DNA from 3 places in the Klebsiella sp. WP3-W18-ESBL-02 genome. Region 1 is predicted to be linked to each of the others. Evidence: predicted binding sites of a transcription regulator. Region 1 holds the regulator's gene; each other region holds the start of a gene.

Evidence for each region. Region 1 encodes LexA, which represses DNA repair genes until DNA is damaged. Its sites were predicted from a motif close to TNCTGTATGTACATACAGNA; they were not measured.
Region 2: the regulator LexA is predicted to act here: its motif matches at 2,714-2,733, upstream of umuD (translesion error-prone DNA polymerase V autoproteolytic subunit).
Region 3: the regulator LexA is predicted to act here: its motif matches at 1,837-1,856, upstream of rmuC (DNA recombination protein RmuC).

The regions. Positions count from the first base shown of each region.
Region 1 covers NZ_AP021972.1:4,762,094-4,766,280, reverse strand. Annotated here, with positions in the region: gene plsB (glycerol-3-phosphate 1-O-acyltransferase PlsB) at 1-1,036, opposite strand, end outside; gene H7R56_RS22875 (diacylglycerol kinase) at 1,165-1,533, shown strand; gene lexA (transcriptional repressor LexA) at 1,633-2,241, shown strand; gene dinF (MATE family efflux transporter DinF) at 2,307-3,626, shown strand; gene H7R56_RS22860 (CsbD family protein) at 3,751-3,960, shown strand; gene zur (zinc uptake transcriptional repressor Zur) at 4,014-4,187, opposite strand, start outside.
Region 2 covers NZ_AP021973.1:37,785-41,971, reverse strand. Annotated here, with positions in the region: gene H7R56_RS25000 (DNA replication terminus site-binding protein) at 1-863, opposite strand, end outside; gene umuC (translesion error-prone DNA polymerase V subunit UmuC) at 1,013-2,278, opposite strand; gene umuD (translesion error-prone DNA polymerase V autoproteolytic subunit) at 2,278-2,694, opposite strand; gene H7R56_RS24985 (hypothetical protein) at 2,948-3,451, shown strand; gene H7R56_RS24980 (Tn3 family transposase) at 3,540-4,187, opposite strand, start outside.
Region 3 covers NZ_AP021972.1:4,873,733-4,877,919, forward strand. Annotated here, with positions in the region: gene ubiE (bifunctional demethylmenaquinone methyltransferase/2-methoxy-6-polyprenyl-1,4-benzoquinol methylase UbiE) at 1-283, opposite strand, end outside; gene rmuC (DNA recombination protein RmuC) at 384-1,748, opposite strand; gene udp (uridine phosphorylase) at 1,936-2,697, opposite strand; gene H7R56_RS23365 (dienelactone hydrolase family protein) at 2,936-3,748, shown strand; gene metE (5-methyltetrahydropteroyltriglutamate--homocysteine S-methyltransferase) at 3,791-4,187, opposite strand, start outside.

The DNA of each region.
Region 1 (4,187 bases):
GACGGAAAATCGGACCGGCTGGCCAGAAGTTCAGGTTGATACCGGCGGCAATATGCGGCGGCACCAGGCCCTGATGATAGAGCACGTAAGAGAGCAGCAGGTAGTCCATGTGGCTACGGTGGCAGGGCACATAGACAATTTCATGGCCGTCGTGCGCCAGCTGGCGTACGCGCTCGGCGTTATGGACGTTAATGCCCTGGTACAGACGGTTCCAGGTGAAGCTGAGGATACGGTCAGTCAGGCGAATCATCTCGTAGGAGAAGTTAGCCGCAATCTCTTCCATTAGCGCAATCGCATTCTGCTGTGCTTTTTCATGGGAGATTTTTTTGCTGCGCGCTTCATCTTCGACCGCTTTCGCAATGGCTTTCGAAGCCAGCAGCTTTTTGAACAGGTCGTGACGTGCCGGCAGGCGCGGGCCAACCGCAGCCAGGCGCTGACGGGCAAAGTGCATGCGGGCAACGCGTGCTAGCTTCTGGGCGATGATTTTATCGGTGCCGTGTTCGTCGGCCATGCGGCGCAGCGACACAGACGGCGAGAAGCGCACGAAGCTATCGCGACCAAGCCAGGAGACGGCGAAGAATTTCTGGAAGCCGTTGAGCATACGCAGCGGCGGATTTTCCTCGCCTTTTTCGCGGCCCGGAGAGCGCCCGAACATCACGGAAACCGGCACCATTTGCACATCCAGGTCCGGATTGCTGCGGTGCAGATCGAGATAGTCGTGGAACAGCTTGATCGACTCTTCCTTTGGCGTGTAGTAAGTGAACACGCGCGGGCCGCCGTGAATAAACACGTAGCGCGGCAGCAGAGTGCCGTCGATTTCCAACGGTTCAAGCGGATCGGGTAAATCATGCGCCAGGCACTGGGCGCGCAGCGTCAGCAAGTCGGCCTTAGAGTTATAAGGCAGGACGTACATAATCGGGCGCGACGTATCGAGCCCCAGTTCCTGGGCAGGTTCTGCCGGAATAGACTTGCTTTTTACCAGTACGCTTAATGGTAAATTCAGTAATTTGTAGTAAATTCGTGGCCAGCCGGACATAAACGATGTAAAGCCTCTGGTTAATCATGCAAATGCGCGGCAAGAATATCAGAAAGTCAGCAGAATTTCTGTTCTACCGCTGCATAACTCGCATTGTCATTGACGTAATAACAAAAAAGGTTCTTGAGATGGCCAATAATACCACCGGGCTCACCCGAATCATCAAAGCAGCGGGCTATTCCTGGAAAGGATTTCGCGCGGCGTGGATCAACGAAGCCGCATTCCGCCAGGAGGGCGTCGCGTCGGTGCTGGCGATTATCATCGCCTGCTGGTTGGATGTCGATGCGATTACCCGCGTGCTGCTTATCGGTTCCGTCCTGTTGGTGATGATAGTGGAAATTCTCAATAGTGCGCTGGAAGCCGTAGTCGATCGCATTGGCTCGGAGTATCACGAACTGTCCGGACGGGCAAAAGACATGGGGTCGGCGGCGGTGCTGCTGGCGATTTTTGTCGCGCTGATCACTTGGGGCATGCTGCTGTGGGCGCATTTCCACTAAAGCTGTGAAAACTGCCTGATTTCGTGCGTTTTATGGTTTCAAAATAGACACTAGCTGTATATACTCACAGCATAACTGTATATACACCCAGGGGGCGGAATGAAAGCGTTAACGACCAGGCAGCAAGAGGTGTTTGATCTCATCCGGGATCATATCAGCCAGACGGGCATGCCGCCGACGCGTGCGGAAATTGCTCAGCGCTTGGGGTTCCGTTCCCCGAACGCGGCTGAAGAGCACCTGAAAGCGCTGGCGCGTAAAGGTGTCATTGAGATTGTATCCGGCGCTTCTCGCGGTATCCGCCTGCTGGTGGAAGAAGAAGAGGGCCTGCCGCTGGTGGGCCGCGTCGCGGCGGGTGAGCCGTTGCTGGCGCAGCAGCATATCGAAGGTCATTATCAGGTCGATCCCTCGCTGTTTAAACCCAGCGCCGACTTCCTGCTTCGCGTCAGCGGCATGTCGATGAAAGACATCGGTATTATGGACGGCGACCTCCTTGCCGTGCATAAAACGCAGGACGTGCGTAACGGCCAGGTTGTGGTCGCGCGCATTGATGAAGAAGTGACGGTGAAACGCCTGAAAAAACAGGGTAACGTCGTCGAACTGCTGCCGGAAAACAGCGAATTTAAACCTATCGTGGTCGATCTGCGCCAGCAGAATTTCTCGATCGAAGGACTGGCCGTTGGCGTTATTCGCAACGGCGAATGGCTGTAACACCCGCTTTCTCATGACGGCGATACGCCCCGTATCGCCGTCTTTTTCCTTTCTGGTCGACACTCATGCCGCTACTTACCTCCGCCGATAAGGCCCTGTGGCGCCTTGCGCTACCCATGATTTTCTCCAACATTACCGTCCCGTTGCTCGGGCTGGTGGACACCGCCGTGATTGGTCATCTCGATAGCCCTGTTTATCTGGGCGGGGTGGCGATTGGCGCGACCGCGACCAGCTTCCTGTTTATGCTGCTGCTGTTTTTGCGCATGAGCACGACCGGTCTGACGGCACAGGCGTTTGGTGCGAAGGATCCGCAGGCGCTGGCTCGCGCGCTGGTGCAGCCGCTCATGCTGGCGCTGGGGGCCGGGCTGCTGATTATTCTGCTGAAAACGCCGCTGATCAATCTGGCGCTCTCCATCGTTGGCGGCAGCGGCGAGGTGCTGGAGCAGGCGCGGCGTTTTCTGACCATCCGCTGGCTCAGCGCCCCCGCGGCGCTGGCTAACCTTGTGCTGCTGGGCTGGCTGCTGGGCGTACAGTACGCTCGTGCGCCGGTTGTTTTACTGGTGGTGGGCAATGTCCTGAATATCGTGCTCGACCTATGGCTGGTGATGGGGCTGCACATGAGCGTACAGGGGGCGGCGCTGGCGACGGCGCTTGCCGAATACGCCACGCTGCTGGTCGGGCTGGTGATGGTCCGCAAGGTGCTGGTGATGCGGGGCATCAGTTGGCTGATGCTGAAAAACGCCTGGCGCGGCAACATTCGCCGTCTGCTGGCGCTGAACCGCGACATTATGCTGCGTTCCCTGCTGTTACAGCTGTGCTTTGGTGCGGTGACCGTTTTCGGTGCGCGCCTCGGCGGCGACGTGGTGGCGGTAAACGCGGTGCTGATGACCATGCTGACGTTTACAGCCTATGCGCTGGACGGCTTTGCCTACGCGGTGGAGGCCCATTCCGGGCAGGCTTTCGGGGCGCGCGATGGCAGCAAGCTGCTGGAGGTCTGGCACGCCGCATGCCGTCAGGCGGGCGTGGTCGCGCTGGCCTTTGCGCTGGTGTACGCGCTGCTGGGGCAACAGATTGTCGCGCTGTTAACGTCGCTACCTGAACTGCAGCAGCTTGCCGATCGCTATGTGCTCTGGCAGGTTGTGCTGCCGGCGATCGGCGTGTGGTGCTATTTGCTGGACGGGATGTTTATCGGCGCAACGCGCGGCGCTGAAATGCGAAACAGTATGGCGGTGGCCGCCTTAGGCTTTGCGCTAACGCTGCTGGCGCTGCCGCTGCTCGGCAACCACGGGCTGTGGCTGGCGCTGGCTGTATTCCTCGCGCTGCGCGGGCTGTCGCTGGCGTATATCTGGCGTCGCCATTGGCGAAACAATAGCTGGTTTTCCTGAGAAATGGTTAAAGATTCCGAATAGTGAAATGAACCCAGAATGACTGACTACAATTAACCTCACGCTTAGCGAAAAAGAACGTGTCTCTTTCGCTATTCACTCACTGACGATCGAGGATTCGACGATGAATAAAGACGAAATCGGCGGTAACTGGAAACAGGTTAAAGGTAAAGTGAAAGAGCAATGGGGCAAACTCACCGACGATGATATGACGGTGATCGAAGGCAAACGCGACCAGCTGGTCGGTAAAATTCAGGAACGCTACGGATACGCGAAAGATCAGGCAGAAAAAGAGGTCGACAGCTGGGATAAACGCCACAATATCCGCTGGTAACGCGCTTCTCCTGCCCGGAGTACACGGATGTACTCCCCCCGCTAATCGCTCGGTTAGCGGGCCTTTTTCTTCAACTGAATGGTATGGTCGTGATGACAGTGCTCATGCGCGCGGCAGGCTTCAACCTCGACGCAGGCAGAGCATAGGCCATGGGCCTCAATGACGTTGTGGCGTAGGGCAAAGCCCATTTTCGCCGCCAGCGTATGCATGATATCTTCCACCCCTTC
Region 2 (4,187 bases), on a different replicon from region 1:
TGGAATATACCGATCACATCTGTCTTGAGGCGGTTACTCCTCGGCTTTACTTCATTGGCCACGAACTCTGGCAATGGCCGAATTTTCACGTGCTCATCCTGAATGATAATGAACGGCATAGATGAAGCGGCAGAAAGACGCAGTATCTGGTCGGGGTGTTCAGGATCAGCCATCGCGATGTTTGCAGCTGGATGCACTTTAACCGGACGGCGTAAGCGAAGCTTTTCTTCCGGTACACGCGCAATAGCCTTAATCAACGAGTTGAGTCTGACTGATTTATCTTCATCTTCCTCGATGTCCTTGCCCATCTTCTGGAGCAACTCGATTTTGTTAACCCTGCTAAAAAGCGTCTTTTGCCTCCAGCCGAAACTGACCAGATTGACGTTAGCATTATCAAACATACGCAGCTGCCGATAGAGATGCAGGGTCATGACACCAGGGCAGGCGCTATGCAGCGCGTTGAAGCGCATGTATTCCGGTCGGCGATCACCACCGTAGTTTTCGATGATGTGGCGTTGAATGCTCTCTTTATGCTGGTTGATGGATGTCACCAAACGGGTAACCAGCTGAGAGAATTCCGCATCTGTATTGTCGTACCATAATACGCCGGTAGTGCGCCGAGCGGACTTCTGCGAATAGCCATCCCTGATATGCAGGTCAGCGTATGCCGCGCAGGCAGCATGGACAGCATCGTGTCCCTGTTTCAGCTCAGGCATGATGTGTTCGATGGCCATATCTTCTTCGCCATCAGCAACGGCTGGCAGGACGCAGACACTCGCCTTGAGCGGAAGCCGGGAACCCAGCACTCCACGAAGTTGTGTGATCTCGCTCTCCAGCGTCTGGAAAGTTGTTGAGATATTCATTTCTATCCCCGAAAAAGGGCTCTAAACTCCCTCCGCTGCACGGAGGACTGTATGTACATACATACTCATAACAAGCGAAACCGAGTATATCAAGTTCGTTTTGTTTACAGACGAATTTTATCGATGACGAATGAAGTTTTCACTGCTGATTAGCCAATCCTGACGCGAGGGATTTCATTAATGTTAGTGAGATAGGATGGTGACAATAACTCCCGCCGCATCGTCCAGTCTTTGTCGATGCCCTGGCCCGCAAACCATAATTTCCCCCGACCTGACCGGTTAATTCTATCCATCACGCCCATCAACGCTTCACCATTGGCAAAGAGTCGGTTCTCACCAAACAAATCGAGCTGGCTGGTGGCGCTATCATAAAAGTCAGATAGCATCACTCCGGCTTTATGGTATCGGTATCCCTCCTGCCAGATATGCCGGAGCCCTGCGACCGCAGCCGCAATGATTTCCCGGGTATCGGCGGTGGGGTTTTCCAGCTTGACTGTCTGCTGGCCACTGTAAGGGGCCGTTTTCGAATAGTAACTTGTGCCAATAAAAACCGTTATGCAGCGACAGTATTGCTTCTCTTCGCGCAGCTTCTCGCCTGCACGTTCGGCATACTCACACACCGCCTGGTGCATTGCTTCGTAGTGCTCTATTTTCTGGCCGAATGAACGCGAGCTGATGATCTGCTGCTTAACCTTCCTCACCTCTTCCAGGGCTATGCAGGACTCGCCATTCAATTCGCGCTGCGTTCGCTCCAGTACGACTCCAAATGTGTTACGGATAAGCGATGTTGGCGCATTGGCCAGATCGAGAGCAGTCCTGATGCCCATGCTGTTCAGTCTGGTGGCATATCTCCGGCCCACCCCCCAGACATCGCTTACGTCAATATATGGCAATAATTTACGTTGTCTTTCTGGACTGCTGAGATCAACCACTCCGCCTGTTTTAGTCCATGTTTTTGCAGCTTTATTTGCTAGTTTTGCCAAAGTTTTAGTTGTCGATATGCCCACCCCCACGGGTATATGGGTGCTCTTTAATACGGTTTTCTTTATTTCTCTTCCATAGTCATCAAAATTATAATTTTTCTGCATTCCTTCAAACGAAAGGAAAACTTCATCAATACTGTAGACCTCAGTATTACTGGAGAATTTAAATAATGTCTCACACACCCTACGGGAGATCTCCGCGTACAAGGCATAGTTAGAACTGAAAACATGTACACCGTTAGCTTCAAAGAATGCTTTCTTCTGGAAGTACACGTCACCATTCTGGATACCTAATTTTTTAGCTTCCGCTGAACGTGCCACGACCATGCCATCATTGTTCGAAAGGCATACAATTGGCTTGTTCACCAGATCGGGCCGAAAGACTCTCTCGCAGGAGGCGTAAAATGAGTTGCAATCCACCAGGCAGAACATCACAAGGCCTTGTACACGATGAAGGTCACCACGCCAAAAATGGCCAGTTCTTCGCCTTCTTTCAGATAGATCGGTGACATCCGGCTATTCATTGGCAGTAGCGCGGGAGCCGGGCTTAGCTGCAACCGCTTAATGGTGAAATCACCATCAACGGTCGCAATCACAATATCCCCCTCTTTCGCCTCAAGTGAGCTATCCACGATGACCAGATCGCCTTCGTGAATACGTGCCTCTACCATCGATGAACCTGTTACTCGTAAGAAGTAGGTTGCAGATGGATGTTTGATGAGGTGAGTATTTAGATCAATAAATTCATCAACATAATCGGAAGCGACTGAAGGGAAACCTGCGCTGACAGGCTCAACGAACAACGGGAATTGGCCTGGTGATTGTTGTGTCACTGGGATAAGTTTCATAATGCTCTGCTCTTCGTGGTGCTGTATATCCATACAGTATTATAGACAGGAGCCAGGAATTTTCGCACCTCCTTTTCCGAAAGTTATTTTCCGCTATCACTCTTCAGGTTTTTCTTATCACTTGTCCAGAAGTGGGTAACTGCACATAACAAATTGCAACCATATGATTCCTCAGTTCATTTTCAGAATTTACTCGTGCTTACTTCGTATACAATTCGGAATTTATCCGTACATTTTATAAGGAGTAATAACGATGAAGCAGTTTACAAATGAAGCAACTCAACAAATGCTGGCCGACTTTGACAAATCCCCTTTCTCTGACGCTGATCTGGCCGCAATGGATGTGGATGCTCGACAAATTATTGAGCAGAACGCTGAAAGGGATCGCCAACACCCGGTAACAGCAATCTGGCGTGTTGCGGTCGAGGGAAGCCTGACTGCGCGAGGTGGTGTCGTAACCGCTGTTGATAGCGCCAGGGTTATGGATCTAGGCAACGGTCAAATGGTCAAAATCGCAGTGGAGGGTGATGCAGTCACTTATACCGATGGTTCATCTGCACGGATTGTTTCAAGCGCTGGCCAGAAAGCTACACACTTCGAGAAAGGGCTCGCGCTGGTGGGCAGCGTACTGGATAACGGGGATGAAATTGTCTCGACCCCGCAGGACAGATTAGTGCTGTTATCGCGCAAAGGTATGGCTGAAGCCCCCGACTTTCTGGCAATACCCGGAGGCGTGACTCATGGGGTATCGAACTAACAATTATGGCCGGGGCCAGGCGCTCCACGGAGATAAAACCACCACAGGCGCGACCGTCCTTACTTGGGGTCAGTTTGGATATCGAAAATTATTGTACGTTAAGGCTATTTTTTGACCTTTCGACTTTAGCGGGTCTCAACCGACGAAACTTACCGGAAGCCGGTATCCGGTTGCTTTTCCAGATATAATCGCCTGTCAGATTGATATGCTCCCAGCCTAGCGGGGACAAATGCGACAGCAATTGATCGTTGATCTTCACCCCTTTACGCTTCAGGGCATCGACCGCTCTTTCCATATAGACGGTATTCCACAGCGAGATAGCTGCCGTCAGCAGCGTCAGTCCACTGGCGCGATAGCTCTGATTTTCCGGTTTACGATCCCTGATTTCACCCAGACGGTGCAGGAATACCGCGCGCGCCAGCGCGTTACGGGCTTCTCCTTTATTCAGTCCCGCCTGGACCCGCCGACGAAGTGCCGGATCGCGGAACCAGTCGATCATAAACAGCGTTCGTTCAATACGGCCAATTTCTCTCAGTGCTTTGGCAAGTCCATTTTGCTTTGAGTAGCTGGCAAGCTTTTTCAGCATCAGGGATGCCGTCACTGTTCCCTGCTTTATCGAGGTTGCCAGACGCAACACTTCACGCCAGTGAATTTCGATCTCTTTCAGGTTCAGGCTGGTCGTTGATATCAGTGACTGAAGCGCCGGGTACTGGTCTGCTTTCCCTTTGATAAACAG
Region 3 (4,187 bases), 110 kb from region 1:
CCGCCAGCACAACGCGGCCGGTTTCACCGACCATACGCGAGAATTTTGCCGTCAGGTCGCCGGTACCGCCCGCCAGATCGAGGACCGTCTGTCCACGGCGCACGCCGCTGCAATCAATGGTAAAACGCTTCCATAGACGATGAATACCGAATGACATCAGGTCATTCATGACATCGTATTTTGCGGCGACAGAATGGAATACATGCGCCACCATGTCTTCTTTCTGAGATTTGGCGATTGTCTGAAAGCCAAAGTGCGTCGTTTCTTGTGAATCCTCAACCATCTCTATGCCTGCTTATCAAGAAAATGTTCATGGAGTGTAACAGATTGGGCGCAATTGCCCTACGATTCCACCCCGTTACGAAATCCGCTGCGCGGCCGGGTTAGCGGCGTTCTGCGGCTAACGAATTGTCATCATTGGAGTCCGTGTCGTCGCGCAGACGAAAATCATCGTCCTGCGCCGTAGCCTGCTCGACCAAATCCGGATTAATCTCGCGCTTCACCTCAACGCCAAGATGGCGGAAGGCTTCCGCCTGCGTGAGCAGATTGCCGCGCCCGGTAGTGAGTTTTTTCATCGCCTGGCGGTAGTTATCCTGCGCTTTATCGAGACTCTGGCCAATAGCCGACATGTCATCCACGAAGAGCCGCATTTTGTCATATAAGCGGCTGGCGCGTTCAGCAATATGTTGCGCATTGCGGCTCTGATGTTCATAGCGCCACAGGTTGGCAATCGTACGCAGCGCCACCAGCAGCGTGGTGGGGCTAACCAGCATAATGTTATTTTTCAGCGCCTCGCTGATAAGTTCGGGCTGGCGATCCAGGGCCAACAGAAACGCCGGCTCAACGGGGATAAACATCAGCACATAGTCCAGCGAACGCAGACCCGGCAGTTGCTGATAGTCTTTACGCCCCAGCAGGCGGATATGATTACGTACCGCCGCGATATGCTCCTGCAGCGCCGCTTCGCGGGTGTAGTCATCGTCGGCGTTAAAGTAGCGCTCGTAGGCCACCAGAGTCATTTTGGCATCCACCACCACGTCTTTACGGTGCGGCAGGCGGACGATCACGTCCGGCTGCATGCGTGAATGACTATCGGTCGCGATACTCACCTGGGTTTCGTATTCGTGCCCTTCGCGCAGGCCAGAGGCCTCCAGCACGCGGGTCAGCACCACCTCACCCCAGTTGCCCTGGGTTTTATTGTCGCCTTTCAGCGCCCGCGTCAGATTGACCGCTTCCTGCGCCATCTGCGCGTTCAACTGCTGAAGATTGCGAATTTCATGCGCCAGGGTATGACGCTCGCGCGCCTCCTGGCCGAAGCTTTCCTGCACCTGACGGCGAAAACCATCGAGCTGCTCGCGCAGCGGCGTGAGCAGGCCGTGCAGACTCTGCCGGTTCTGTTCATCCACGCGGCGGTTGCTTTGCTCGAAGATACGGTTGGCAAGGTTTTCAAACTGCTCGCTCAGTCGCTGCTCGCTGTTAAGCATCAGGCGATATTTTTCATCGCCGTGCTGGCGGGTGGTTTCCAGCAGCGTGGTCACCTCGCGCAGGTCGACCTCTAGCGACGAGTTGATTTCCCGCAGGTTGCGTAGCTCGTTATTCAGCAGCTCGCACTCTTCGCGCCAGTGGGCATTCTGGGCTATCTGCTGTTTCGCCGCGCTCAGTTCGCCGTAAATATCACGCTCTTCCGCCAGCCGTTCTGCCCGCTGCTGCGCCACGCGATAGCTCGCCGCCAGCCAGCCAATCACCATGCCCGCAAGCGCTACCAGCGCATAAATCACCACGGCAATATCCACAATGCCCCCTGCCTAAACCGGTTATCTGCAAAAAATAGAATTGTGCTGTATAAACGTCCAGTTTTAAAGCAGTTTCCTGCGAGCGTCCACGCAAAAAGAAAAAGGCCGAACGAGTCGGCCTTTTGTCGGGGGAAAACCAGAATTACAGCAGACGGCGCGCCGCTTCCACCACGATTTTCACCGCGTGGCTTTCGGTCTGCTTCATGGTCTCTGCATTCGGAATTTCCTGCTGGGTGCGGTTGACGATAACGCCCGCCACCATCCCGGCACGCAGACCCTGGCTTGAACACATGGTCAGCAGCGTAGCGGATTCCATTTCGTAGTTCATCACGCCCATTGACTGCCACTCTTCCATGGAGCCTTTGAAGTTTCTTACTACGCGGCCAGAGAAGGTGTCATAGCGCTCCTGGCCAGGATAGAAGGTATCAGAAGACGCCGTTACGCCCACGTGGGTGGTCACGCCAACGGCTTTTGCGGCTTCAACCAGCGCGGTAGTACAGGCGAAATCGGCAACCGCCGGGTATTCCATCGGCGCAAAGTGCAGGCTTGCACCGTCCAGACGGACCGATGCGGTGGTGACCAGAACGTCACCGACGTTGATATTTGGCTGGATAGCGCCCGTTGTACCGACACGCAGGAAGGTACGAATACCGAGCTGTGCCAGCTCTTCTACGGCGATAGAGGTTGATGGGCCACCGATACCGGTTGAGCACACGATAACCGGCTTGCCGTCGAGTTCAGCACGCCAGGAGGTAAATTCACGATGCGATGCCAGTTTGACCGGCTTTTCCATCAGCGCGGCGATCTTTTCCACACGCTCCGGGTCACCGGGGACGATAGCTAACGTCGCCCCTTGTAGGTCGTTTTTAGTGAGGCCGAGATGAAAAACATCAGACTTGGACATAAAGAACTCCTCTGTGGTTCAGTTTTGTCAGAAGAAGCAAAAATGTACTTTATAGAAGACCATGACTCTTTTTCGTGACTACCATCACTAAGAACTAAAATTATTACATTCAATTCCACTTAATTAGTGATTTACATCACATTAACAAGTTATTGTTAATTCCTGCTGCACAAAAATACGTCGCATTGAGGCACTGTTATTTGGCTATGCGTTTATTTAAAAGGGTACGGAGAATGCCATGACAACCAACAAACAACCTGGATTTGCCCCTGCTGCTTCACCTCATGCCTCAACAACCGTTCATACGCCCGGAGAGGCCATTACGGCGGGTGAAACCTCTATTCCGTCACAGGGCGATATGCTGCCAGCCTATCACGCGCGGCCAAAGCACAGCGATGCGCCGCTACCGGTAATCATCGTAGTGCAGGAGATTTTTGGCGTCCATGAACACATCCGCGATATCTGCCGCCGGCTGGCGCTGGAAGGGTATCTGGCCATCGCCCCGGAGCTCTATTTCCGCGAGGGCGATCCGAATGATTATGATGACATCCCCTCGCTGTTCAGCGGCCTGGTGACCAAAGTTCCCGATGCGCAGGTGCTGGCCGATCTCGACCACGTCGCCAGCTGGGCGGCCCGCAACGGCGGCGATGCCAACCGCCTGGCGATCACCGGCTTCTGCTGGGGCGGGCGCATTACGTGGCTGTACGCCGCGCACAACCCGCAGCTGAAAGCGGCCGTCGCCTGGTACGGTCGTCTGACGGGAGACAAAACGCTGAATAGCCCTAAACATCCGGTCGATATCGCCGTCGATCTCAATGCGCCGGTGCTAGGTCTGTACGGCGGTGAAGATACCGGTATTTCACTCGATTCGGTGGAAACCATGCGTCAGGCGCTGCGGGCAGCAAACGCCAAAGCGGAAATCGTGGTTTATCCAGATGCGGGCCATGCCTTCAACGCTGACTACCGCCCGAGCTATCACGAGGAGTCGGCGAAAGATGGCTGGCAGCGCATGCTGGCGTGGTTCGCACAGTACAACGGCAAGAAAGGCTAACATTTCAGTAAAAAGAAAACGGAGGCAACCGCCTCCGTTTTTTTATCCCTGACGCAAATTCTGCGCCGCCTTCACCATATTTGCCAACGCCGCTCGCGTTTCCGGCCAGCCGCGCGTCTTCAGGCCGCAGTCCGGGTTTACCCACAAGCGCTCCGCCGGAATACGCTGCGCCGCTTTCTTCAACAGCGCTTCAATCCACTCCACGCTCGGGACGTTCGGCGAGTGAATATCGTAGACACCCGGCCCGATCTCGTTTGGATAATCGAACGCCTCAAACGACTCCAGCAGCTCCATGTCGGAACGCGAGGTTTCGATAGTAATCACATCAGCATCAAGCGCGGCAATGGAATCCATAATGTCGTTGAACTCGCAGTAACACATATGGGTGTGGATCTGGGTTTCATCCTTCGCCACTGCGGCGTTGATACGGAAGGCCTCC